3 regions of the Klebsiella sp. RIT-PI-d genome follow, and region 1 is predicted to be linked to each of the others. Evidence: predicted binding sites of a transcription regulator. Region 1 holds the regulator's gene; each other region holds the start of a gene.
What was found. The regulator LexA, encoded in region 1, represses DNA repair genes until DNA is damaged. The targets are predictions, from matches to a motif close to TNCTGTATGTACATACAGNA.
Positions count from the first base shown of each region.

Region 1 (7,726 bases):
GTACATGCACTTCCTGTGTTTAATGCTTATCTGGTACTACCTTTTCTATATTGAACATGCACACGGTAGAACATGGTAAACTATCTCTCTGTTTTTCCCCTTTGAGGATGCTATGGACAAGATCACTTCGCAGGAGCTGTTAGCGCAGGCTGAAAAGCTCTGCGTGCAACGCAATGTGCGCCTGACCCCACAGCGCCTTGAGGTCCTGCGCTTAATGAGCCTGCAACAGGGTGCTATTAGCGCGTATGATTTGCTCGATCTGCTACGCGATAAAGAGCCTCAGGCTAAGCCGCCGACAGTTTATCGCGCGCTTGAGTTCTTACTTGAGCAGGGTTTTGTACACAAAGTGGAATCCACTAACAGCTACGTGTTGTGTCACCTCTTTGAGCATACGCATACTTCGGCCATGTTTATCTGCGACCGCTGTGGCGTGGTTAAAGAAGAAGGGGCAGAAGGCGTGGAAGATATTATGCATGCTCTGGCAGCCAGAATGGGTTTTGCCCTGCGGCATAACGTGATAGAAGCACACGGTCTGTGCGCCGGGTGTGCTGAAGTCGAGGCATGTCGCCATCCGGGCGAGTGCCATCACGATCATTCTATTCAGAGCAAGAAAAAGCCGCGCTAGCTACGGCGCGGCCTTTCAGGGGGGTAGGTCTTCTCAGGGGTTAGCTGAGTTTACTCTTACCAGCGATACTCGTTGCGGGTTTCCCAGTCTTTTACTTCAGTTTCCGCCTGGTCTTTCTCATAACCATAACGTTCCTGGATTTTACCCACGAGCTGATCGCGTTTACCTTCGATGACAGTCATATCATCGTCAGTCAGTTTACCCCATTTTTCTTTCGCTTTACCTTTGAACTGTTTCCAGTTACCGCCGACTTCGTCTTTATTCATAATTATGTCCTCTTTTTGGGGTACAAAACATGTGAACTTTGTCGCTCAGAAAGCGTATCTTTCTGCTGAACGTATGAATAAGTATAGGAGACGATCCTGCACCCTGCGGCAAATTAAGAATATTTAACCCTGCGAGGTGAGAAGAGGTTGAGGATTTCTGCAAAGGAAAGAGATATGTCTGCGGCACCCGGGGCACCGCAGAATTCGATTCGTGCTTACAGCCATTCGCCGTTGCGGATTACGCCTACAGCCAGACCCTCAATGGAGAAGCTTTGCTTGCGCAAGTCAACCACAATGGGTGAAAAATCGCTATTTTCAGGCAGCAACTCAACGACGTTACCCTGTTTTTTCAAACGTTTAACGGTAACTTCTTCATCAATGCGTGCCACGACAACCTGGCCATTATGCACGTCCTGCGTTTTATGCACGGCCAGTAAATCGCCGTCCATGATGCCAATATCTTTCATCGACATACCGCTAACGCGCAGCAGAAAATCAGCGCTCGGTTTAAACAGCAGGGGATCGACCTGATAATGACTTTCAATATGCTGCTGTGCCAGCAGCGGCTCACCGGCGGCAACGCGGCCAATGAGAGGTAAACCTTCTTCTTCCTGCAGCAACAGGCGAATACCGCGTGATGCGCCGGTGACGATTTCAATCACCCCTTTGCGCGCCAGTGCTTTAAGGTGTTCTTCAGCCGCATTTGGGGAACGGAACCCCAAACGTTGCGCAATTTCCGCACGCGTTGGTGGCATGCCTGTCTGGCTGATGTGGTCCCGAATGAGATCGAACACCTCTTGCTGCCTGGCCGTTAACGCTTTCATTCCGCCCCCTGGGTGTATATACAGTTGTGCTGTGAGTATATACAGTTAACGGCGATTTTGAAACCATTATCGGGGCGAAAAAGCAGAGACTTTTCTACTTTTGCGACCTTTAACGATAATGCGACCACAATAATGTCGCCCAGGTAATGAGTGCGACAACGATTGACAGCAGTACCGCCGCCGATCCCATGTCCTTAGCCCGGCCTGAAAGCTCATGCCGTTCCGTACCAATCCGGTCGACAACCGCCTCGATTGCGCTGTTTAAAATCTCGACAATCATGACCAGCAGCACCGAACCGATTAACAGCACGCGAGTAATGGCATCTACATCAAGCCAACATGCGAGGATAATGGCTGCAAGAGCAGCAACACCTTCCTGGCGAAAAGCAGCTTCGTTGATCCATGCTGCACGAAATCCTTTCCAGGAATAACCCGCTGCATTGATGATCCGGGTCAAACCGGTGGTATTATTGGCCATTAAAAGAACCTTTTTACATTATTAGCGTCAATGATATAGCGCGCATCCTGCGTAAGCTCAGAAAATCGGTTCACTTTCTGATATCCTTGCAGCGCATTTGCATGATTAACCAGAGGCTTCACATCGTTTATGTCTGGCTGGCCACGAATTTACTACAAATTACTGAATTTACCATTAAGCGTATTGGTAAAGAGCAAATCTATTCCGGCGCAACCCGCGCAGGAACTGGGCCTGGACTCGTCCCGCCCTATTATGTACGTATTGCCGTACAACTCAAAAGCGGACCTGCTGACCCTACGCGAGCAGTGTCTGGCGCACGATCTGCCCGACCCTCTGGAGCCTCTGGAGATCGACGGCACCCTGCTGCCGCGTTATGTATTTATTCATGGCGGCCCACGTGTGTTCCGGTACTACACGCCGAAAGAAGAGTCTATCAAACTCTTCCACGACTATTTGGATCTGCATCGCAGTAATCCACTTCTCGACGTACAAATGGTCCCTGTTTCCATCATGTTCGGTCGGTCGCCGGGGCGTGAAAAAGGTGAAGTTAATCCGCCGCTAAAAATGCTTAACGGCGTGCAAAAGTTCTTCGCTGTTTCCTGGCTTGGCCGCGACAGTTTCGTCCGTTTTTCGCCGTCCGTTTCGCTGCGCCGCATGGCCGACGAACACGGCACGGATAAAATCATTGCGCAAAAGCTGGCGCGTGTTGCGCGTATGCATTTCGCGCGTCAGCGTCTGGCTGCCGTCGGACCGCGTCTGCCTGCCCGTCAGGATCTGTTTAATAAGCTACTGGCCTCCAAAGCCATTGCCCGTGCGGTAGAAGATGAAGCGCGCAGCAAAAAAATCTCCCATGAAAAGGCGCAGCAAAACGCCATTGCACTGATGGAAGAAATTGCCGCTAACTTTTCCTATGAGATGATCCGCCTGACCGACCGTATTCTGGGCTTTACCTGGAACCGTTTGTATCAGGGGATTAACGTGCATAACGCCGAACGCGTGCGGCAACTGGCGCATGACGGCCACGAGATCGTGTATGTACCCTGCCACCGCAGCCATATGGACTACATGCTGCTGTCGTATGTGCTCTATCATCAGGGCCTGGTGCCGCCGCACATCGCTGCGGGCATCAACCTGAACTTTTGGCCTGCCGGACCGATTTTCCGCCGTCTCGGTGCCTTCTTTATTCGCCGCACCTTCAAAGGCAACAAGCTCTATTCAACGGTATTCCGCGAGTATCTCGGCGAGCTGTTCAGCCGTGGCTATTCAGTAGAGTATTTCGTTGAAGGTGGGCGCTCACGTACCGGCCGTTTGCTGGATCCTAAAACCGGTACGCTGTCGATGACCATTCAGGCCATGCTGCGCGGCGGTACGCGTCCAATTACCCTCGTGCCGATTTACATCGGCTATGAGCATGTGATGGAAGTCGGTACCTACGCCAAAGAGCTGCGCGGCGCGACGAAAGAGAAAGAAAATCTGCTGCAAATGATGCGGGGCTTAAGCAAGCTGCGCAATTTGGGTCAGGGCTATGTCAACTTTGGCGAACCCATGCCGCTGATGACCTATCTTAATCATCACGTTCCTGAGTGGCGTGAGTCCATCGATCCGATTGAAGCCGTCCGTCCGGCCTGGCTGACACCTACGGTAAATCGCATGGCCGCCGAGCTTATGGTGCGTATTAACAATGCAGGCGCAGCTAACGCCATGAACCTGTGTTGCACCGCGCTGCTGGCATCCCGTCAGCGCTCTCTGACCCGCGAGCAGCTGACTCAGCAGCTGGATTGTTATCTTGGACTGTTGCGCAATGTTCCCTACGCGCCGGATGCCACTGCGCCTGCCGCGACGGCAAATGCGCTGATCGAACATGCGTTGCAGATGAACAAGTTTCAGGTCGATAAAGACACCATCGGCGATATCATCGTTCTGCCACGCGAGCAGGCGGTGCTGATGACCTATTATCGCAATAACATCACGCATATGCTGATGTTACCGTCGTTAATTGCCGCTATCGTCACCCAGCATCGGCAGATTTCGCGGGAGGCGCTGCTTGAGCATGTGGAGTTGCTTTATCCGATGCTGAAAGCCGAACTGTTCCTGCGCTGGGAAACCGGTGAGATAGCCTGCGTGATTGATGCGCTGACAGAAGAGCTGGCGCGCCAGGGCTTGATTAGCCTGAACGAGAACGGATTGTGTGTTGATCCGTCGCGTTCGCGGACGTTACAACTGCTGGCCGCAGGCGCGCGCGAAACGCTCCAGCGCTATGCCATCACCTTCTGGCTGCTGAGCGCGAATCCATCCATAAACCGCGGTACGCTTGAGAAAGAGAGCCGCACCGTGGCGCAGCGCCTGTCGGTTTTGCACGGGATTAACGCGCCGGAGTTCTTCGACAAAGCGGTGTTCAGTTCTCTGGTTCTCACGTTACGCGATGAAGGATATATCAGCGACACCGGCGATGCCGAACCGGCAGAAACCATGAAGGTTTATCAAATGCTGGCTGAGTTAATTACGTCTGACGTCCGCTTAACCATTGAGAGCGCAGCGCAGGGCGAGTAAATAAAAATGCCGGATGAGGATCTTCATCCGGCATTAAGCCACATCATCGTTATGCCCGGCAGCGCTACGCTTGCACAGCCTGTGAATTATCCCCGGGTCAGGCGAACAGAGTAAGCACTATCAGAATGGCCAGTAACTTATCGCCAGTCCGACAAACAGCGCCAGTCCGACATAATTATTGTTCATAAACGCTTTAAAACAGGCGTCGCGCTGACGATGGAAAATTAGCGTCTGCTGATAGATAAACAGTATCCCCACTACCGCCACAGCCGCATAAAATGCGCTGCCCAGCCCGTTCAGCCAGCCGATAGCGGCCATTAATCCCAGCACCGCCACCTGCAAAATACCGATAATCACACGATCGTATTGCCCGAAAAGGATCGCCGTCGACTTCACGCCGATCTTCAGGTCGTCATCACGATCGACCATCGCATATTGTGTGTCATACGCTACGGCCCATAAAATGTTGCAGAAAAACAGTAGCCAGCAGCTGAGCGGGAGCGTTTCGCTTACGGCAGCAAACGCCATCGGGATCGACCAGCCAAACGCGGCACCCAGCACCACCTGAGGCAAGTGGGTGTAGCGCTTCATAAAAGGATAGATCCACGCCAGCAGCAGCGCAGCGACAGAAAGCAGGATCGTCATCCGGTTTAGCGTGAGTACCAGCAAAAAGGAGCACAACACGAGGATCGCAAACAGCGTACGCGCTTCTTTGCCGCTCACCGCCCCGCTGGGCAAAGGTCGATTGGCGGTCCGCTTTACATGGCCGTCTATTTTACGATCGGCATAATCATTAATCACACACCCTGCCGCGCGCATTAGCCAGACGCCCGCGACAAATACGGCGAGGATCCACAGCGGCGGCAGGCCCGGCGTCGCCACCCACAGCGCCCATAGCGTTGGCCACAGCAGCAGCAGCGCGCCGATAGGTTTGTCGGTACGCATCAGGCGGTGATACGCCAACAGCTTATTCTGCGTCAGACTCCACTCCATTTTTCTCTTCCTTCTGATAAATCGGTGATGCCGGTAAAAAAAGTTCGGTCAGTAGCAACGGTTTTCCATTAAGGCGCAGCCGCGAACGCCGCCCCCACAAATCGTCAATAGTGCCTGGTTCAATAAAATCCCGGGTTAACGTTGATGAGGTAAATAGATAGCGCCCCAGCGGCGTTTTGCCCAGCGTTTGTAATGCCAGCTCAGGACCGTTTAGTGTCGATTCCGGCACAACAGTACGGCCCGCCAGCCACGGCTCATCATCGGCACAGAGAATAATCTCCCGCAGCCAGTAGCGCGATTCATCTGGTAAAAATGCACGTTCTTCGCCGATCTCGTGCCGATCCACAAACGCCTCACGCATCAGCATAATGCTGATCTTTTTTCCCTGCTGCTCAAATCGTTTGGTCATTGAATCCTCCAGCAATAACCACTCACGCAGCGCGGGATTGAGTGCGGGGACAGGATCAAGATAGCGCAGCGCACGCAGTTGCGTTAGCGCAGGATGTGACATGCTGTTTCTCCGGTACAAAGTCTGACAGCATTGTAACGCAGAAAAGTGTGATGAGGAGCGGGTTAGATGCAAAAGCGCAACAGATACGTAACACAGCGCAGAGTGATAAAAAAAGTGCGCCCCGAAGGACGCACCGAAAGGCTAAGCCTAAACATCAGCATTGCGGGATAACACTCATCCCTTGCCTTTTACACTGCTGATAAAGGTGGAACGCGCTGAAGTTGACCCCAGACGCTCTGCTTCGTTAAGTAATTTCAATGCCTTATCGACATCGCCTTTATCTACAGCCTGTTTAATAGCCTGATTAAAGTAAGCTTCGGTGTCATTAAGAACCGGCTCACGTTTTGCAGCAGGTGCCGGGGCGGTAACCGGTGCGGCGGCAGGTGCGCTATATGCAGGCGCGGCGGTATTGCCGACAGTGACCGACGCCTGATCGGATGAACCAAACAACGGCCCTACCAGGACGCTTGAGCTGCTGTTAGTTTTGACTTTCAGTTTCACCACACCCTCAGTGGTATGGCGGGCAACAGGATCGGGAATATTTGGTATCGCATTACCAATGCCTTTGGCATAGGCTTTCGCCGGGTCCAGCAGCGTGGTCGTTTGCTGAAGATCTTTCTCGGTGGTAAAGACCAGCACGTAGATTTTCTGCTGCCCCAGGGCAGGTGTCAGGCGCATCACACCTTCAAGACGGTCGGCGCTCATCACACCCGGTTCCTGATAGGTAAAATAGCTGCTGGGGAAAAAGGCAGACGGCGTCAGGTTCTGATCGAGGATCAGCACATTTGGCGCGTAAACGCTGGTTTGTTTATTCACTTCGCTGGTCAGCGTCAGGGTCAGCTCGCCAATATTGGCGGGCACGCTGTAAGCGATGACCGGGCCGGTAATACCCGGAACCTCAAGGCGTTGTCCAACGGACGCAGTGGAAGAGGTTTGCTGTTTCGACGGATCAACCGGCGTCCAGGTGAGTTGCTGCAGAGCTGCAGCCGGGATCGCCGGGGCAGCGGCGGTATTTTGTGGGACATAATTGACCTCGGCCAGGCTGACTGCCGGCGCCGCAGCCAGTAATCCTGCCGTCAGGCAGAGCGCAACGAGACTTTTATTCATTTTCATTGTTATCACCTCAAAGTACTCAGGTGTGACGGTGGCCAGGCAATAGCGCGTCACCCCTTAGAAACAGAGAGGCTTGCGCCTCTCTTTCGTTCACAACATCAATACGGCTATTACCACCAGATTTCCATCTGTGCGCCGAAGCTGAATTCATCGCTGTCGCCGCGGCTATTGGAGAACTGACCGTTACCGGTAGAGTCGCTGATGGCAGAGCGGCCAATTGCGCCGGTGTTGCTTTTCACGTAACCCCATTTTTCATCCCATTTCGCATAGGTTGCGAAGACGCGCAGCGCCGGACGGGACCAGATGCTGTCGCCTGCCTGCCATTGTTGCGCAAGGGTGATTTTGTACTGGCTGTTACGATCGCCG
Region 1 covers NZ_LGIT01000001.1:63,166-70,891, forward strand. Annotated here, with positions in the region: gene zur (zinc uptake transcriptional repressor Zur) at 113-625, shown strand; gene AC791_RS00285 (CsbD family protein) at 682-891, opposite strand; gene lexA (transcriptional repressor LexA) at 1,107-1,715, opposite strand; gene AC791_RS00295 (diacylglycerol kinase) at 1,825-2,193, opposite strand; gene plsB (glycerol-3-phosphate 1-O-acyltransferase PlsB) at 2,323-4,743, shown strand; gene ubiA (4-hydroxybenzoate octaprenyltransferase) at 4,864-5,736, opposite strand; gene ubiC (chorismate lyase) at 5,711-6,247, opposite strand; gene malM (maltose operon protein MalM) at 6,422-7,360, opposite strand; gene AC791_RS00320 (maltoporin) at 7,471-7,726, opposite strand, start outside.

Region 2 (7,726 bases), on a different contig from region 1:
TTTCGATGAAAAAGTCATGGGCCTGATTTATTCGATCAAATGCTTTGAGATCGCAGCCAGTAAGGCGGCACTTAGTGGGGAATTCAACGACGCGCTGCTGGCACTGAATGTAAATCCGCTAATGCGTTCCGATAATGATGCAGAAGTACTGGTGCGTGAGTTGCTGCTGGCGCATCAGCAACATCTTCCGCAATTCGCCACGGCCATTGCCGCGCTTAACGCACCACAGGAGGCACCTCATGAAACGTCTGTTAATCGTTAATGCTGATGATTTTGGGCTAAGCAAAGGCGTGAATTATGGTGTGATTGAGGCTGCGCGTAATGGCGTGGTGACCTCTACCACCGCCATGATGAACGCTCCAGCGGTGGAACATGCCGCTGAGCTGAGCGCTCGCTGTCCTGAACTTGGAGTAGGAATGCATTTCGTTCTGAGCTTCGGTCGCCCTCTGACGAATATGCCATCGCTAACCCGCGACGGAATGCTCGGCAAATGGATCTGGGAAGTGGCAGAGCAGGGCGCGCTGGATTTGCATGAAGTTGAACGTGAGCTGGCCTGTCAATATCAGCGCTTTTTAGCTGTTTTTGGCCGTGCTCCGACCCATATTGATAGCCATCATCATGTTCACTTGATCCCACAAATTTATCCGGTAGTGGTGAAATTCGCCCTGGAAAAAGGACTGCCAGTACGTATTGATCGTGAGGTAGTGGCAAAGCACCGGCTGGCGCTCAGTGATGAGCGCAGCAGTGAGGGATTCGCCAGCGATTTCTATGCGCAGAACGTCAGCGAAACGTTTTTTATTGATATTCTGGATCGGGCTATAGCGCGCGGTGATACCTCGCTGGAAGTGATGTGTCATCCGGCTTTTATCGATAAAGCACTTCAGGAGAGTCAATACTGTATGCCACGGCTGGATGAATTTGCCGTTCTGACCGCGCCAACGCTGAAAGCGGCGATTACCGCACGCGGCTTTACGCCAGCAAATTTTAGCGATTTATAAAAAAATAAAACCGCAGCATCCGCGCTGCGGTTTTTTGTGCACCAGAAGGTATCTTATGCCGGAATAGTGGCGATTTTGCTGCTACGGGACCAGACCCGATGCGCCGCGAGCAGAGTAATAAGTTCTTTTACTGTCGCCGCAGAAATAGCGTCAGCTTCAACAATTCCCTCTTCACCCTGCGCATCCACATTCAGGATCGTCTTGAACTGGCGAGCATCGCCTGCCAGAACGATAGGCTTGAGGTGCTTATACGCTTCCAGCAGATAGTAATTTGCATCTCCGCTGGCTTTCAAGCTGCTTAAATCGCCGCCAGGGACAATGACTGCATCTACCGTCAGTGATGGCGCACCGGCGAAGGTCGCCATAATGTTAATCGCTGAGCCATCGTCGGCTTGGATCTCGCCCATGCGGGAATAAAGCAGTTTGGCGTGGATACCTTCCGCTTTCAGTCCTTTTAACAGAGTCAGCAGGTCGGCCGCCTTTACCTTGTCGTTTAGCAGCACACCTACCACGCGACCCTTAACGCTACCGCCCGGGATGGCGTACAGGCTTAAGGAGGCATCTTTTTTCAGACCGTTAACATCCGCAGGCGGCGTAACCGCAAGTTGCTCATCCGTCAGGGTCAGCCCCAGATTTTCTGCAACTGCCTGTGCCAGTTTAAGATCGATGCGTACCAGTTGATCGACCACCCGCTCGCGGATATACGGACGGGCAACTTTGCCTAGCTCAAAGCTAAAGGCATCAATGATATGCTGTTGCTCAAACGGCGTCTGGCTGTTCCAGAACAGGCGCGGATGAGAGTAGTACTCATTAAATGACGGGCTGCGCTCACGCACTTTGTTTCCGTCAACACGCTCCTGATAACTCTCAAAACCGCCGCGTTTAGCCGCAGGCGGCGTCTCACGCGGCCAGTTATCGTTAATTGAGTTCGGTTCGTAGTTCGCCGGATTGGTATCAATATCCATGCGGTGCATCCCGTCACGCTGGAAATTATGATACGGGCAGGTCGGGCGGTTAATCGGGATTTCGTGGAAGTTTGGCCCACCGAGGCGGCTGATCTGCGTATCGGTATAGGAGAATAAACGCCCCTGAAGTAGCGGATCGTTAGTAAAATCGATGCCCGGCACAATATGACCCGGATGAAAGGCGACCTGCTCGTTTTCGGCAAAGAAGTTGTCCGGGTTACGGTTCAGTACCATTTTACCGACCAGCTGTACCGGGACCAGTTCTTCAGGGATCAGTTTAGTCGGGTCGAGAAGATCGAAATCAAATTTAAACTCGTCTTCCTCCGGGATCAACTGGAAGCCCAGTTCGAATTCCGGGTAATTACCTGCCTCGATAGATTCCCACAGCTCGCGGCGATGGAAGTCAGGGTCGCGACCAATCAGTTTTTGTGATTCGTCCCAGACCATGGATGCTTTACCGGCCACCGGTTTCCAGTGAAAACGTACAAATGTGGCTTTACCTTCGGCATTAATCAGTCGGAAAGTATGAATGCCAAAGCCTTCCATGGTGCGCAGGCTGCGCGGCAGGCCACGGTCTGACATCGCCCAGATAACATTGTGCAGGGTTTCAGGTTGCAGCGAGATGTAATCCCAGAAGGTATCATGGGCTGAGGCACCCTGCGGGATCGCCCAGTGTGGCTCAGGTTTTACCGCATGGACAAAATCCGGGAATTTATGCGCATCCTGAATAAAAAATACCGGCGTATTGTTACCCACTAAATCGAAGATGCCTTCTTCAGTGTAAAATTTCGTCGCGAAGCCACGGATATCACGCACGGTATCAGCCGATCCCGCGCCGCCCTGGACGGTTGAAAAACGCACAAATACCGGCGTTTTCTTTTGCGGATCGCTGAGAAAGTCAGCTTTAGAGATATCACTGAGATCTTTATAAGGCTGGAAGTACCCATGCGCCGCAGAACCGCGGGCGTGAACGATACGCTCAGGAATACGCTCATGGTCAAAATGGGTGATTTTTTCGCGCAGGATAAAGTCTTCCAGCAGCGTTGGCCCACGGTTTCCGGCACGCAGTGAGTTTTGATCGTCAGAAATTTTCACGCCCTGATTGGTAGTCAGCGCCTGATTTTCACTGTCCTTACGGAAAGTCTCCAGCGCCGTCAGTTTGTCACTCTCAACGTCGGGGGCTTTCAGACTGCCCGGGGCGGTTGGCTGCTCGCCAGGGGCCGTAGGTTTAGGGTCCGGTTGATGGGAACCATCCTGTGGCGCCAGAGAGTCCAGACCTGGTTGTGATTGTTTCTCATCATGAACGGGAGAAGTGTGATTATTGCTCTTTTTATCATCTTTCGACATTGCATAAGCCTCTTGTTTTCATTTCTGAAAATGGTCGTTCTTAATGTAAAAAACCCCTCTAACTATAGAACAATCTCAGATCCAGGTATGACTTAAGGCAAACTCAATGCCACAATCTTTCAACAACGCGACGCCAGAGGGTAATTTCGGATATCATAGTCTCTTTGTTTCTGCCCTTTTAGTGAATGAACCGCTTATGAAAACACTTCGACAACAAAATCGTCCTGTCATCAGCTACGTGCCGCGTATTGAACCCGCGCCGCCTGAACATGCGGTCAAGATGGAGGGTTTTCAGGACGTGTGGATTTTACGCGGTAAATATGTTGCGTTCGTGTTTACGGGCGAGACTTTTGCACGCTCTCAGGCGTTTACTATTCCTGAGTCCGCGCAGCGCTGGGCGACGCAGATGCGCCAGGAAGAAGATATTACAGAGTAAAATAGAATGCGCCCGGCGAACCGGGCTGGGGCATTGTAGCCGGGCAGAGCGCCCGGCCTGACGTTTAACGATGAGCCAGCTCGACTTCTTCTTCGCTGTTCATAATGCTTTTATCCGTCTGCTTCAGCCACTGGCTGGTAAGCGTTCCGGCGGTCATCGATCCGCTGACATTCAGTGCGGTACGACCCATATCAATCAGCGGTTCCACAGAGATCAGCAGGGCCACCAGCGTAACCGGAAGTCCCATTGCCGGCAGGACAATCAGTGCGGCGAACGTCGCGCCACCGCCCACACCGGCTACCCCCGCAGAACTCACGGTGACAATGCCGACAAGCGTTGCAATCCACATCGGATCTAACGGGTTAATACCTACGGTAGGCGCAACCATTACCGCCAGCATCGCCGGGTACAGGCCGGCACAGCCGTTCTGACCAATGGTGGCACCGAACGAGGCTGAGAAGCTGGCTATGGATTCCGGTACGCCCAGACGACGCGTTTGCGCTTCAACATTCAGCGGAATGCTTGCTGCGCTGGAACGGCTGGTGAAGGCGAACGTGAGTACCGGCCATACTTTGCGGAAATAGCGCAGCGGGCTGACCCCGTTTACGCCCAGCAGAATGCCATGAACCACAAACATAATGGCCAGGCCCAGATAGGACGCGACAACAAAGCTTCCCAGCTTAATGATATCCTGCAAATTAGAACCGGCCACCACTTTAGTCATTAGCGCCAGCACACCGTATGGTGTTACCTGCATCACCAGGCGGACCAGTTTCATTACCCAGCTTTGCAGCGTATCGATGGCGGTTAATACGCGCTGACCTTTGGCAACGTCATCTTTCAGCAGCTTCAGTGCCGCCACGCCGAGGAAGGCGGCGAAAATTACCACGCTGATGATGGAGGTGGGATTAGCACCCGTGAGATCGGCAAAAGGATTCTTCGGAACAAAAGAGAGAATAAGCTGAGGCACGCTCAGATCGGCCACTTTCCCCGCATAGTTACTCTCAATGGCACTCAGACGCGCCGTCTCCGCCACGCCCTGAACCAGCCCCTGGGCTGAAAGACCGAACAGGTTGGTGACCAGCACGCCGACGAGCGCGGCAATAAGGGTGGTAAAGAGCAGGGTGCCGATAGTCAGTACGCTTATTTTACCCAGCTGTGCAGCGTTATGCAGGCGGGCAACGGCACTCAGAATTGAGGCAAATACCAGAGGCATCACGATCATCTGTAGCAGCTGAACATAGCCATTACCGACGATATTGAACCACTGAATAGAGCTTTTCAGTACCGAACTGTCGTCGCCATAAATCATCTGCAACGCCAGGCCAAATACCACGCCCAGTACCAGACCGGCCAGCACTTTTTTTGCCAGACTCCACTGTTTGTGACGGGTTTGCCCCAGCACAAACAACAAAACGACGAACACGATAATGTTCGCTATCAATGGAAAATTCATCCCCGTTCTCCTGTTTATAATGGTCGGCTTAGAAACGCCGACTCAGATGGCGCAAGAGTAGCAGAAGTGTGACACGGGTCTTATATCCAAATGGAATGGCTTATAGCTAAAGAATAAAAACGCCTGATATATCACCTTTACGGTTGGTTAATTAAGCGATAAAACCCGGTTTGCAACGTATTGATCACGCCTGATGACCAGCGTACCGCGCTGCTATCTGGCAGATTCTGCGGCATCCAGATAGCCCAGGCAAATAGCGCCATACACAGTACGCGTTCAAGCTGATTACCTTTGCGTGGCGCCAGGATGGGAAGACGAAAGCGCCAGCGGCAGGGCCATAACAACGGCACTCCGGCAGGCGTCAGCATATCGGCAAGAATATGACTCAGATAACCCAGTACCAGCCCTTGTACGGCGTCAGCCGGAATAACCCAGCTTGCCGGGACTTTAAAATAGCAAATTGTCAGACCGCAAAAAACGGCTAATAAACTGTGAGTGAAGCCACGATGGCCAAAGGCCCGGGCGATGGGCTTTGAGATCCAGCGAAGGCGCTGCCCAAGAAATGACTGCGGATGATCGATGTCCGGCAAAAGACACGTCAGAATGGCAGACGGAATAATATGCCACCAGTCTCCCTGCGCGAGCACAGGGGTAAGCTCGGCGTTTTTGGCAAAAACCGCACAGGCAATAGAAAAAAGAAGGTGCCCTTCCGCCGTCATGATAAATAGTGGACCCGCTAAACTGTTATTTCATCCAGTATAGGGTTTTTATACAGTATGCGAAAGAGGTGACGTTGTAACTCAATGTCACAATTTACGTGGCGGTGTGAGGATGGGGTCAAGAGGGCATTCAATAAGAATGCCCAACGAAATTAACGGCGTAAATGCGCGGCGGTTAAATCGACTAAGGAAAGCAGTTTAACATCGGCCAGCGCATAGCGCGGATCGTGCGCAGTTTCTTCAGCCGGTACCACAATTGAGTGCATTCGCGCGGCTTTGGTGGCAATCATGCCATTAACAGAATCCTCCAGCGTCACGCAGCAAAGCGGGTCGACGCCTAATTTTGCTGCACAGTCGAGGTACACTTGCGGGTGCGGTTTACTGAACGGCAGTTTTTCGGCCGAGGTGAGGGCATCAAAATCATCACGTAAGTCAAACATGCTCAGCACATTTTCCAGCATTAGCAGCGGTGATGCGGAAGCAAGACCCACTTTCAGCCCTTCAGCTTTACAGAGTGCAATGGCCTCACGGACGCCGGGTAGCAGCGGACGCGCATCGGCAACCAGATCCATGGTACGGCGTATAATGCGTGCAGTGACCTCATCGCGCCCCGGCCCCCGCCACGGCTGCTGGTCATACCATAACGCCACGACCATATCGATCCGCAGTCCCAGCAGATCCGGCAGCTCATTGCGCCGGGAAATGTCGACGCCAAGATCCGCCATCACCTCCAGTTCCGCCTGGTCCCATAAAGGTTCAGAATCAATGAGCAGGCCATCCATATCAAAAATTGCGGCAAGAATTTGTCGCTGAGTCGTCATTGCACCCCTCCTCAGGAGTTCTGTCCATCCCGCTTTGCATACGTTTTTCACTGCGCCAGCGCGGGCTTATCCGCTAATGCAAAGTATTCAGACTGTCGTTTCCATTTCAATACAGAGGTTGTTATAGCACATTGCTTTTAAAAATCGGGCGAAATCGGGTATCAGCGGGTAGAATTAGCAGCGATAACAAAGCGTCTTTATAAGGGGAATCCATGACGTATCAACAAGCTGGACGCATCGCCATCATCAAACGGATCGCCGGTTGGGTGATTTTTATTCCAGCAGTCGTTTCTACCCTGATTTCAGTGCTGAAATTTATGTATGCGCAAAGCGAAAAGCAGGCGGGCATAAATGCCGTGATGCTGGACTTTGCCCACGTCATGATTGAAATGATGCGTTTCAACACGCCGTTCCTGAATTTCTTCTGGTTTAACTCGCCGCAGCCGCAGTTCAGCCACGGCCTTAATCTGATGTTCTGGGTTATCTTTGCGCTTATTTTCGTTGGGCTGGCGCTACAGGCATCCGGAGCGCGGATGAGCCGTCAGGCGCGCTTCGTGCGTGAAGGGGTTGAGGACCAGATGATCCTTGAAAAGGCGAAGGGCGCAGAGGGGATGACCCGGCAACAAATCGAATCGCGCATTGTGGTGCCGCGCCACACGATCTTTCTGCAAATCATACCGTTATACATTACGCCCATCATAGTTTTGGTGATTGGCTACTTCTTTTTTTCACTGCTGGGCTTTATGTGATTATCATCGCCCGGCCTGCGCCGGGCGATAGATCACGCCGCTGGCAGCGGTCGTGGTTTACCGTCGCTATCTACCGCCACATAGATAAATAACGCTTCAGTTGCTTTGTAACGCTGGCCAATCGGCTCCGACGACACTTTCTTGACCCACACTTCAACGTTAATCGTGATCGAGGTTGTACCGCGTTTGATGCAGCGGGCATAACAGCATACGACGTCGCCCACCGCGACCGGCC
Region 2 covers NZ_LGIT01000009.1:933,445-941,170, forward strand. Annotated here, with positions in the region: gene AC791_RS10890 (6-phospho-beta-glucosidase) at 1-262, shown strand, start outside; gene chbG (chitin disaccharide deacetylase) at 240-998, shown strand; gene katE (catalase HPII) at 1,052-3,310, opposite strand; gene cedA (cell division activator CedA) at 3,507-3,746, shown strand; gene AC791_RS10910 (L-cystine transporter) at 3,811-5,202, opposite strand; gene AC791_RS10915 (metal-dependent hydrolase) at 5,340-5,921, opposite strand; gene hxpB (hexitol phosphatase HxpB) at 6,074-6,742, opposite strand; gene AC791_RS10925 (YniB family protein) at 6,955-7,491, shown strand; gene yciA (acyl-CoA thioester hydrolase YciA) at 7,524-7,726, opposite strand, start outside.
Region 2: the regulator LexA is predicted to act here: its motif matches at 5,942-5,961, upstream of AC791_RS10915 (metal-dependent hydrolase).

Region 3 (7,726 bases), on a different contig from region 1:
GCGGATCACTTTGATGACCACCTTTTTACCGGTTTCTTTTAGCGTCGCCGTATGAACCTGAGCAATCGAAGCCGATGCCAGCGGGTTGATATCGAAATCGTCAAACCATGTTTCTACCGGTCTGTCACCCATCGCTTTTTCGATCTGCTGCTTAGCAAGTCTACCGTCAAAGGGAGCCACTTTATCCTGTAGCAGGGCGAGCTGATCGGCAATCAGCGGCGGGAAAAGATCGCGACGTGTTGAGAGCATTTGCCCGAACTTAATCCACACCGGACCAAGCTCCTGCAATGCCAGCCGCAGACGTTCGCCTAACTGCCGATCTTTATGCCGGTTGGGCATCCAGAATAGCGTACGCCGCCAGAGCCTTAGCGGCAACGTCAGGCGCATTCTTGGGATCAGCTCATCGAGTCCATAACTCAAAAATGTCTGGATGATAAAATACAGGCGGCGAACTTCACCTGGCGTCATTTGTCCTCCAGTTTTTCCAGCCGTGTCGTTAGATTATCTGCTGCACGTTCGACGGCAGCGACTTCTTCAGCAAACCATACAACTTCCAGCGCGCCGGGCGCCAGACGCCACTCTTCTGTCAGCGCATCAGCGACATACCTCTGCTGACGCCGCGCACTGTGATTAAGAAAGGTCGCTCCGCGCCGTAAAACCCGGCTTATGCCTTCAGCCGCGATATCGCCGGTCCATGGAGCCAGTAATTCCGCCGGGTCCAGTTCTGCCAAATCGCTTAGGGCAACAAAATTTTGTACCACCTGAATGTCGCCGTTAACGTCCAGCTCGCCGCTACGGATTAACGCAGTGAGCTGCTGGCGATCGCGCAGTTTTGGCAATACGCTCAGGCGAGTGGTTACCGTACAGTCCGCTTCACCTTCCCACTCACCCAGCACATCGACCTGCCGCTCGCTAAAGCAAAGCACCAGCGGCGATGAGAACTCTTTCAGCACAACGCGTAATACTTTCCCGTGCAGACGCTGACGAGCAGGTTTCAGGCCGCGCTCACGCCACAAAAAGGCGTTGAGGGCATTCTCTACGCCCGCAGTGATTAAAGGTTTGAACGGCATGACGCTCTCCTGTTAAAACTTATAGCCACGGTGCAGCGCTACAATACCCGCCGTCAGGTTGTAGTAGTTTACGTTTTCCATTCCGGCATCTTCCATCATCGCTTTCAGGGTCTCCTGGTCGGGATGCATACGGATAGATTCGGCCAGATAACGGTAGCTTTCCGCATCATTGGCGACCATTTGACCGATACGCGGCAACACGTGAAATGAGTAAGCATCATAGGCTTTACTAAGCGGATCGATAATCGGCTTCGAAAATTCCAGCACCAGTAAACGTCCGCCCGGCTTAAGTACGCGGTACATGGAACGCAGCGCTTTTTCTTTGTCGGTAACGTTACGCAGCCCAAAAGAGATAGTGATGCAGTCGAAGGTATTATCCGGGAACGGCAGCGCCTCGGCATTAGCCTGAACGTACTCAACGTTACCGACGATGCCCAAATTGCGCAGTTTTTCACGCCCCATTTTCAGCATTGAGTCATTAATGTCGGCCAGCACTACCCGGCCAGTCTCACCGACGAGGCGAGAGAATTTTGCCGTCAGGTCGCCTGTTCCCCCTGCCAGATCCAGCACGGTTTGGCCGCGACGTACGCCACTGCAATCAATGGTGTAGCGCTTCCACAGACGATGAATGCCGAATGACATCAGATCGTTCATGACATCATATTTTGCAGCTACCGAATGGAATACATGCGCCACCATGTCAGCTTTCTGTGCGCTGGCGACAGTCTGAAAACCAAAATGCGTCGTATCCTGAGAATTCTCGTCCATCTTAAGGCCTGCTTATCAAGAAATTGTTCGTAAAGTGTAACAGATCGAGGGCATTTCCCCTATGACTCAACCACCACGAGGAAAGGAGTTTAGCGCATGGATCGCGGCGTTTCTGTCGGGCACTGGCTCTCATCATTGGCCTCTGCTCCTGAGCGTAGTCGAAACTCCTCATCCTGCGCGGTTGCCTGCTCGGTTAAATCCGGATTTATCTCGCGCTTAATCTCGACGCCAAGCGCACGAAAAGCCTCTGCCTGCGCCAGCACGTTGCCGCGTCCCGATGTCAGTTTTTTCATGGCCTGACGGTAGTTATCCTGCGCTTTATCAAGACTCTGGCCGATGGACGACATGTCGTCCACAAACAGGCGCATTTTGTCATACAGGCGGCTGGCACGATCGGCGATGTGCTGTGCGTTGCGGCTTTGATGCTCATAACGCCACAGATTTGCAATGGTGCGTAGCGCCACCAGTAATGTAGTCGGGCTGACTAACATAATATTATTTTTCAGCGCTTCGGTGATAAGTTCCGGCTGCCGGTCAATGGCGAGTAAAAATGCCGGTTCAACGGGGATGAACATCAGCACATAGTCAAGACTGCGCAGCCCCGGAAGCTGCTGATAATCTTTGCGACTGAGCAGACGAATATGGTTGCGAACGGAGGCAATATGCTCCTGAAGCGCGGCTTCACGGGTATAGTCTTCTTCAGCATTGAAATAGCGCTCATAAGCTACCAGGGTCATTTTGGCATCAACCACGACATCTTTGCCTTGCGGCAGGCGAACAATCACGTCAGGCTGCATACGCGAGCGGGTGTCGGTTTCGATACTCACCTGCGTTTCATATTCATGACCGTTGCGCAGCCCGGAAGCTTCCAGCACGCGGGTCAGCACTACCTCACCCCAGTTCCCCTGCGCTTTGTTATCGCCCTTTAATGCACGCGTTAGATTCAGCGCTTCCTGCGCCATTTGTGCATTAAGCTGCTGGAGATTACGAATTTCATGCGCCAGCGTATGTCTTTCCCGCGCTTCCTGACCAAAGCTGTCCTGCACCTGACGACGAAAGCCGTCGAGCTGATCGCGCAGCGGCGTGAGCAACCCGTGCAGGCTTTGCCGGTTTTGCTCGTCTACGCGCCGGTTGCTGTGTTCGAAGATGCGATTTGCCAGATTTTCAAACTGTTCACTGAGCCGTTGCTCGCTGTTGATCATTTGGCGGGTTTTATCCTGCGAGGCCTCAAGACGCGTGGTGACCTCGCGCAAATCAGCCTCCATTGAGGTATTAATTTCCCGCAGGCTGCGCAGTTCATTATTCAGCAGGTCGCACTCATCGCGCCAGTGACTGTGCTGGGCAATCTGCTGTTTTGCCGCACTTAGTTCGCCAAAAATATCGCGCTGTTCAGCGAGGATATCGGCCTGCTGCTGCGCGGCGCGGTAGCTTGCTGCCAGCCAGCCGACGACGATCCCCGCCAGCATGAGTAGCACGCTGATAATGATTGCGCTGTCCATTTACCCTCCCGCATGATTCATTCCTCATGCAAAATACGGGCTTGCTGTATAAACGTCCAGCCTAAACGGTTTTTCTGCGAGGCTTTACGCAAAAAGAAAGGGCCGAACGTGTCGGCCCCTGGTAAAACAAAAGAAAATTTAGAGAAGGCGACGGGCGGCTTCAACCACAATTTTCACCGCGTGGCTTTCGGTTTGTTTCATGGTTTCAGCGTTCGGAATTTCCTGCTGGGTACGATTAACAATCACACCGGCAACCATTCCCGCGCGCAGGCCCTGGCTGGAGCACATGGTCAGCAGGGTCGCAGATTCCATTTCATAGTTCATGACGCCCATGGACTGCCACTCTTCCATAGAGCCTTTGAAACGGCTAACGACACGTCCGGAAAGGGTATCGTAGCGCTCCTGACCTGGATAGAAGGTGTCAGAAGACGCGGTAACACCAATGTGCGTTGTCGCACCAATCGATTTTGCAGCCTCGACCAGGGCAGTGGTACATGCGAAGTCGGCAACAGCCGGGTATTCCATTGGCGCGAAGTGCAGGCTGGCACCGTCCAGACGGACAGACGCGGTAGTGACCAGAACATCACCCACATTAATGTGGGGCTGGATAGCACCGGTCGTGCCTATACGCAGGAAGGTACGAATACCGAGCTGCGCCAGCTCTTCAACGGCGATAGAGGTAGAAGGTCCGCCAATACCGGTAGAACAAATAATGATGGCTTTACCGTCAAGTTCAGCACGCCAGGAGGTAAATTCGCGATGCGATGCCAGTTTAACCGGCTTATCCATCAGCGCGGCGATTTTTTCCACACGCTCAGGATCGCCCGGGACGATAGCCAGCGTAGCCCCTTGTAGATCGTTTTTGGTGAGGCCGAGATGAAAAACATCAGACTTGGACATAAAAAGACTCCTCTGTGGGTCGGTTTGTCAGAAGAAGCAAAAAGGTACTCTACAGAAGTGACCGGAATAATTTCGTGACCCGAGTCACTCATGAGAAATCTTGTTGCAGTTTATTTCTACGCAATAGTGACATGCATCACACTAATGTACCGAAATAGCGTAACCATCAACATGATGAATTGTCCTTTAACGCGGAAAATTACAGATGCGGGGTCTATAGTTAACACTGCGCTAATACTGGGTACGGAGAATGCCATGACTACAGATCGCCAGCCGGGTTTTGCCCCTGCCGCCTCACCCCATGCTTCCACTCTTGTTCGCACGCCCGAAGAGGCAATTGCGACGGGTGACACGACGATCCCGACGCAGGGCGAAAATATGCCCGCTTATTATGCTCAACCTAAGGACGCAAAAGAGCCGCTTCCTGTCATTATCGTAGTGCAGGAAATTTTCGGCGTACATGAGCATATTCGCGATTTATGTCGTCGCCTTGCGCTGGAAGGTTATCTGGCGATTGCCCCGGAACTCTATTTTCGTCAGGGCGATCCCAACGCGTATAACGATATCCCGACGCTGTTTAAAGAGCTGGTATCCCACGTCCCGGATGCGCAGGTGATGGCAGATTTGGATCATGTCGCAAACTGGGCAGCACGCAACGGCGGCGACGCTCATCGGTTGGGCACTACCGGTTTTTGCTGGGGTGGAAGGATCGCCTGGCTGTATGCCGCACATAACCCACAGCTGAAAGCTGCGGTGGCCTGGTATGGCAAAGTGACTGGCGATAAGACGTTAACCTCGCCTGTCCATCCTGTTGATGTCGCCCATAACTTAAGCGCCCCGGTGCTCGGCCTTTACGGCGCGCAGGATGAAAGCATTCCTCAGGAAACCCTCGAAAACATGCGCCAGGCACTGAATGCGGCGAATGCGACGGGAGAAATTATTGTCTATCCGCAGGCCGGGCACGCGTTCAATGCCGACTATCGTTCGAGTTATCATGAGGCGTCGGCTACTGATGGCTGGCAGAGAATGCTGGCGTGGTTTACCCGCTACCTCGATAAATAAGAAAACGCCAGCCCACAGGCTGGCGTCTGTTTTTTATTGTGCCTGACGCAAATTCTGCGCGGCTTTCACCATATTCGCCAGCGCGCTTCGGGTTTCTGGCCAGCCGCGGGTTTTCAGGCCGCAGTCCGGGTTAACCCACAGGCGCCCGGCAGGAATACGCCGGGCGGCTTTTTCCAGCAGCGCTTCAATCCACTCCACACTCGGCACATTCGGCGAGTGAATATCGTAGACCCCCGGCCCGATTTCATTCGGATAGTCGAATTCTTCGAAAGACTCCAGCAGCTCCATGTCTGAACGCGAGGTTTCGATGGTAATGACATCGGCATCCAGTGCGGCAATAGAATCCATGATGTCGTTAAACTCGCAATAACACATATGCGTATGGATCTGAGTGTCGTCCTGCGCGACGGCGGCATTAATGCGGAAGGCTTCAACACCCCATTGCAGATAAGCATCCCAGTCGCTGCGCTTGAGCGGCAAACCTTCGCGCAGTGCAGGCTCGTCAATCTGAATGATGCCAATACCTGCCGCTTCCAGATCGGCAACCTCATCACGCAATGCCAGCGCGATTTGTTTGGCGATGGTTTCGCGGCTGACATCTTCACGCGGGAAGGACCAGCAGAGGATCGTTACCGGACCGGTTAACATGCCCTTGACGGGTTTATCAGTCAGAGACTGGGCGTACTTCGCCCATTCAACGGTGATCGCTTGCGGACGGCTGATGTCGCCAATAACCACCGGCGGCTTCACGCAGCGGGAGCCATAGCTCTGTACCCAGCCGTTTTGGGTAAAAATAAACCCGTCCAGATGTTCGCCGAAATACTCCACCATGTCGTTACGCTCGGCCTCGCCGTGGACCAGCACATCCAGCCCCAGACGCTCCTGCTCGACAATCGCCTGTTTAATATGCTCAGCAATGCCCGTACGGTAGTGGCTGGCGTCGAGGTTGCCTTTTTTGAAGTCCAGACGCAGGCCGCGAATTTCCGTGGTCTGCGGGAATGACCCTATAGTGGTGGTCGGCCAGGCGGGCAGATTAAACCGCGCACGCTGGGCTTCAGCACGCACCGTGTAGGCGCTGGCACGCTGGCTGTCCTGAGCAGTAATGCCAGCCAGACGCGTCTGTACCGCCGCGTTATGTACGCGGCCAGAGTGACGGCGAGCCTGAATCGGTGCGCTCCATGCGTCAATCGCGGTGGTGTCGCGACGGTTCAACGCATCGCGCAGCAGGGCTAACTCCTCGCATTTTTGCAGCGCAAAGGCGAACCAGCTTTTTACTTCTTCATCCAGGCGAGTCTCAACGCTCAGATCGATGGGGCTGTGCAGCAGCGAGCAGGAAGACGCCACCCACAGCTCGCGCTTATCTGCGATGTCTTTAATCTGCGCATATTTTTCCGTGAGATCCGCCCGCCAGACGTTACGACCATTGATAAGGCCAGCAGACAATAACCAGTCGGACGGTAAACGCGCATGCAGTTCAGCGACATCATCCTTACCGTGTACCAGATCGACATGCAGGCCCTGGACCGGCAGTGCAGAAATGGTATTAAGATTGGCAGAGATACCTTCAAAATAGGTGGTTAACAGCAATTTGACCTGACCGTTGAGCGCGTCATAAGCTGGTTTAAACGCATCCAGCCATTCCTGAGGCAGCTCCAGCACCAGCGCAGGCTCATCAATCTGCACCCATTCAATACCGCGACTGGCCAGTTCTGCCAGCACCTGCTGATAGACCGGGAGAATGTCGTTTAGGAGGCTCAGACGATCAAACTGCTCGCCTTTGACTTTACCCAGCCACAGGTAAGTGACTGGCCCCAGCAACACTGGTTTTACCTTATGGCCCAGCGCCAGCGCTTCATCGACCTCGTCCAGCAGCTGTGTCCAGGTCAGCTTGAACTGCTGACCCTTAACGAACTCTGGCACCATGTAGTGGTAGTTGGTGTTAAACCATTTGGTCATTTCGGCAGCCGCAGCGGGTTCACCTGTCGGCGCACGTCCTCGACCAATGCGGAACAGCGTATCGATATCGACCGACCCGTCTTTGTTCTGATGACGAGCCGGTACGTTGCCAAGTAGCAGGCTGGTGGTCAGAACATGGTCGTACCAGGCGAAATCCCCTACTGGAAGCACATCCACGCCCGCTGCTTTTTGCTGCTCCCAGTGGCGGGCACGCAGTTCACGGCCCACCGCCAGCAGATCGTCACGCGAACTGTTACCTGCCCAGTAGCTCTCCTGCGCTTTTTTTAGCTCACGGCGCAGGCCGATACGGGGAAAACCGAGGGTGTGATTTAAAATTGTCATGATATGCCCCTTATGGAATTTTTAGTATTTAGCCGTCCAGATGTTTACACATCCATAATGTGAAGGTACTGTATATTGCTCAAGCGCAATTTATTCATGCTGAAGTGAAGGACTTTCATGATCGAGATT
Region 3 covers NZ_LGIT01000005.1:60,146-67,871, reverse strand. Annotated here, with positions in the region: gene ubiB (ubiquinone biosynthesis regulatory protein kinase UbiB) at 1-468, opposite strand, end outside; gene ubiJ (ubiquinone biosynthesis protein UbiJ) at 465-1,070, opposite strand; gene ubiE (bifunctional demethylmenaquinone methyltransferase/2-methoxy-6-polyprenyl-1,4-benzoquinol methylase UbiE) at 1,083-1,838, opposite strand; gene rmuC (DNA recombination protein RmuC) at 1,928-3,337, opposite strand; gene udp (uridine phosphorylase) at 3,476-4,237, opposite strand; gene AC791_RS05770 (dienelactone hydrolase family protein) at 4,493-5,299, shown strand; gene metE (5-methyltetrahydropteroyltriglutamate--homocysteine S-methyltransferase) at 5,333-7,597, opposite strand; gene metR (HTH-type transcriptional regulator MetR) at 7,715-7,726, shown strand, end outside.
Region 3: the regulator LexA is predicted to act here: its motif matches at 3,380-3,399, upstream of rmuC (DNA recombination protein RmuC).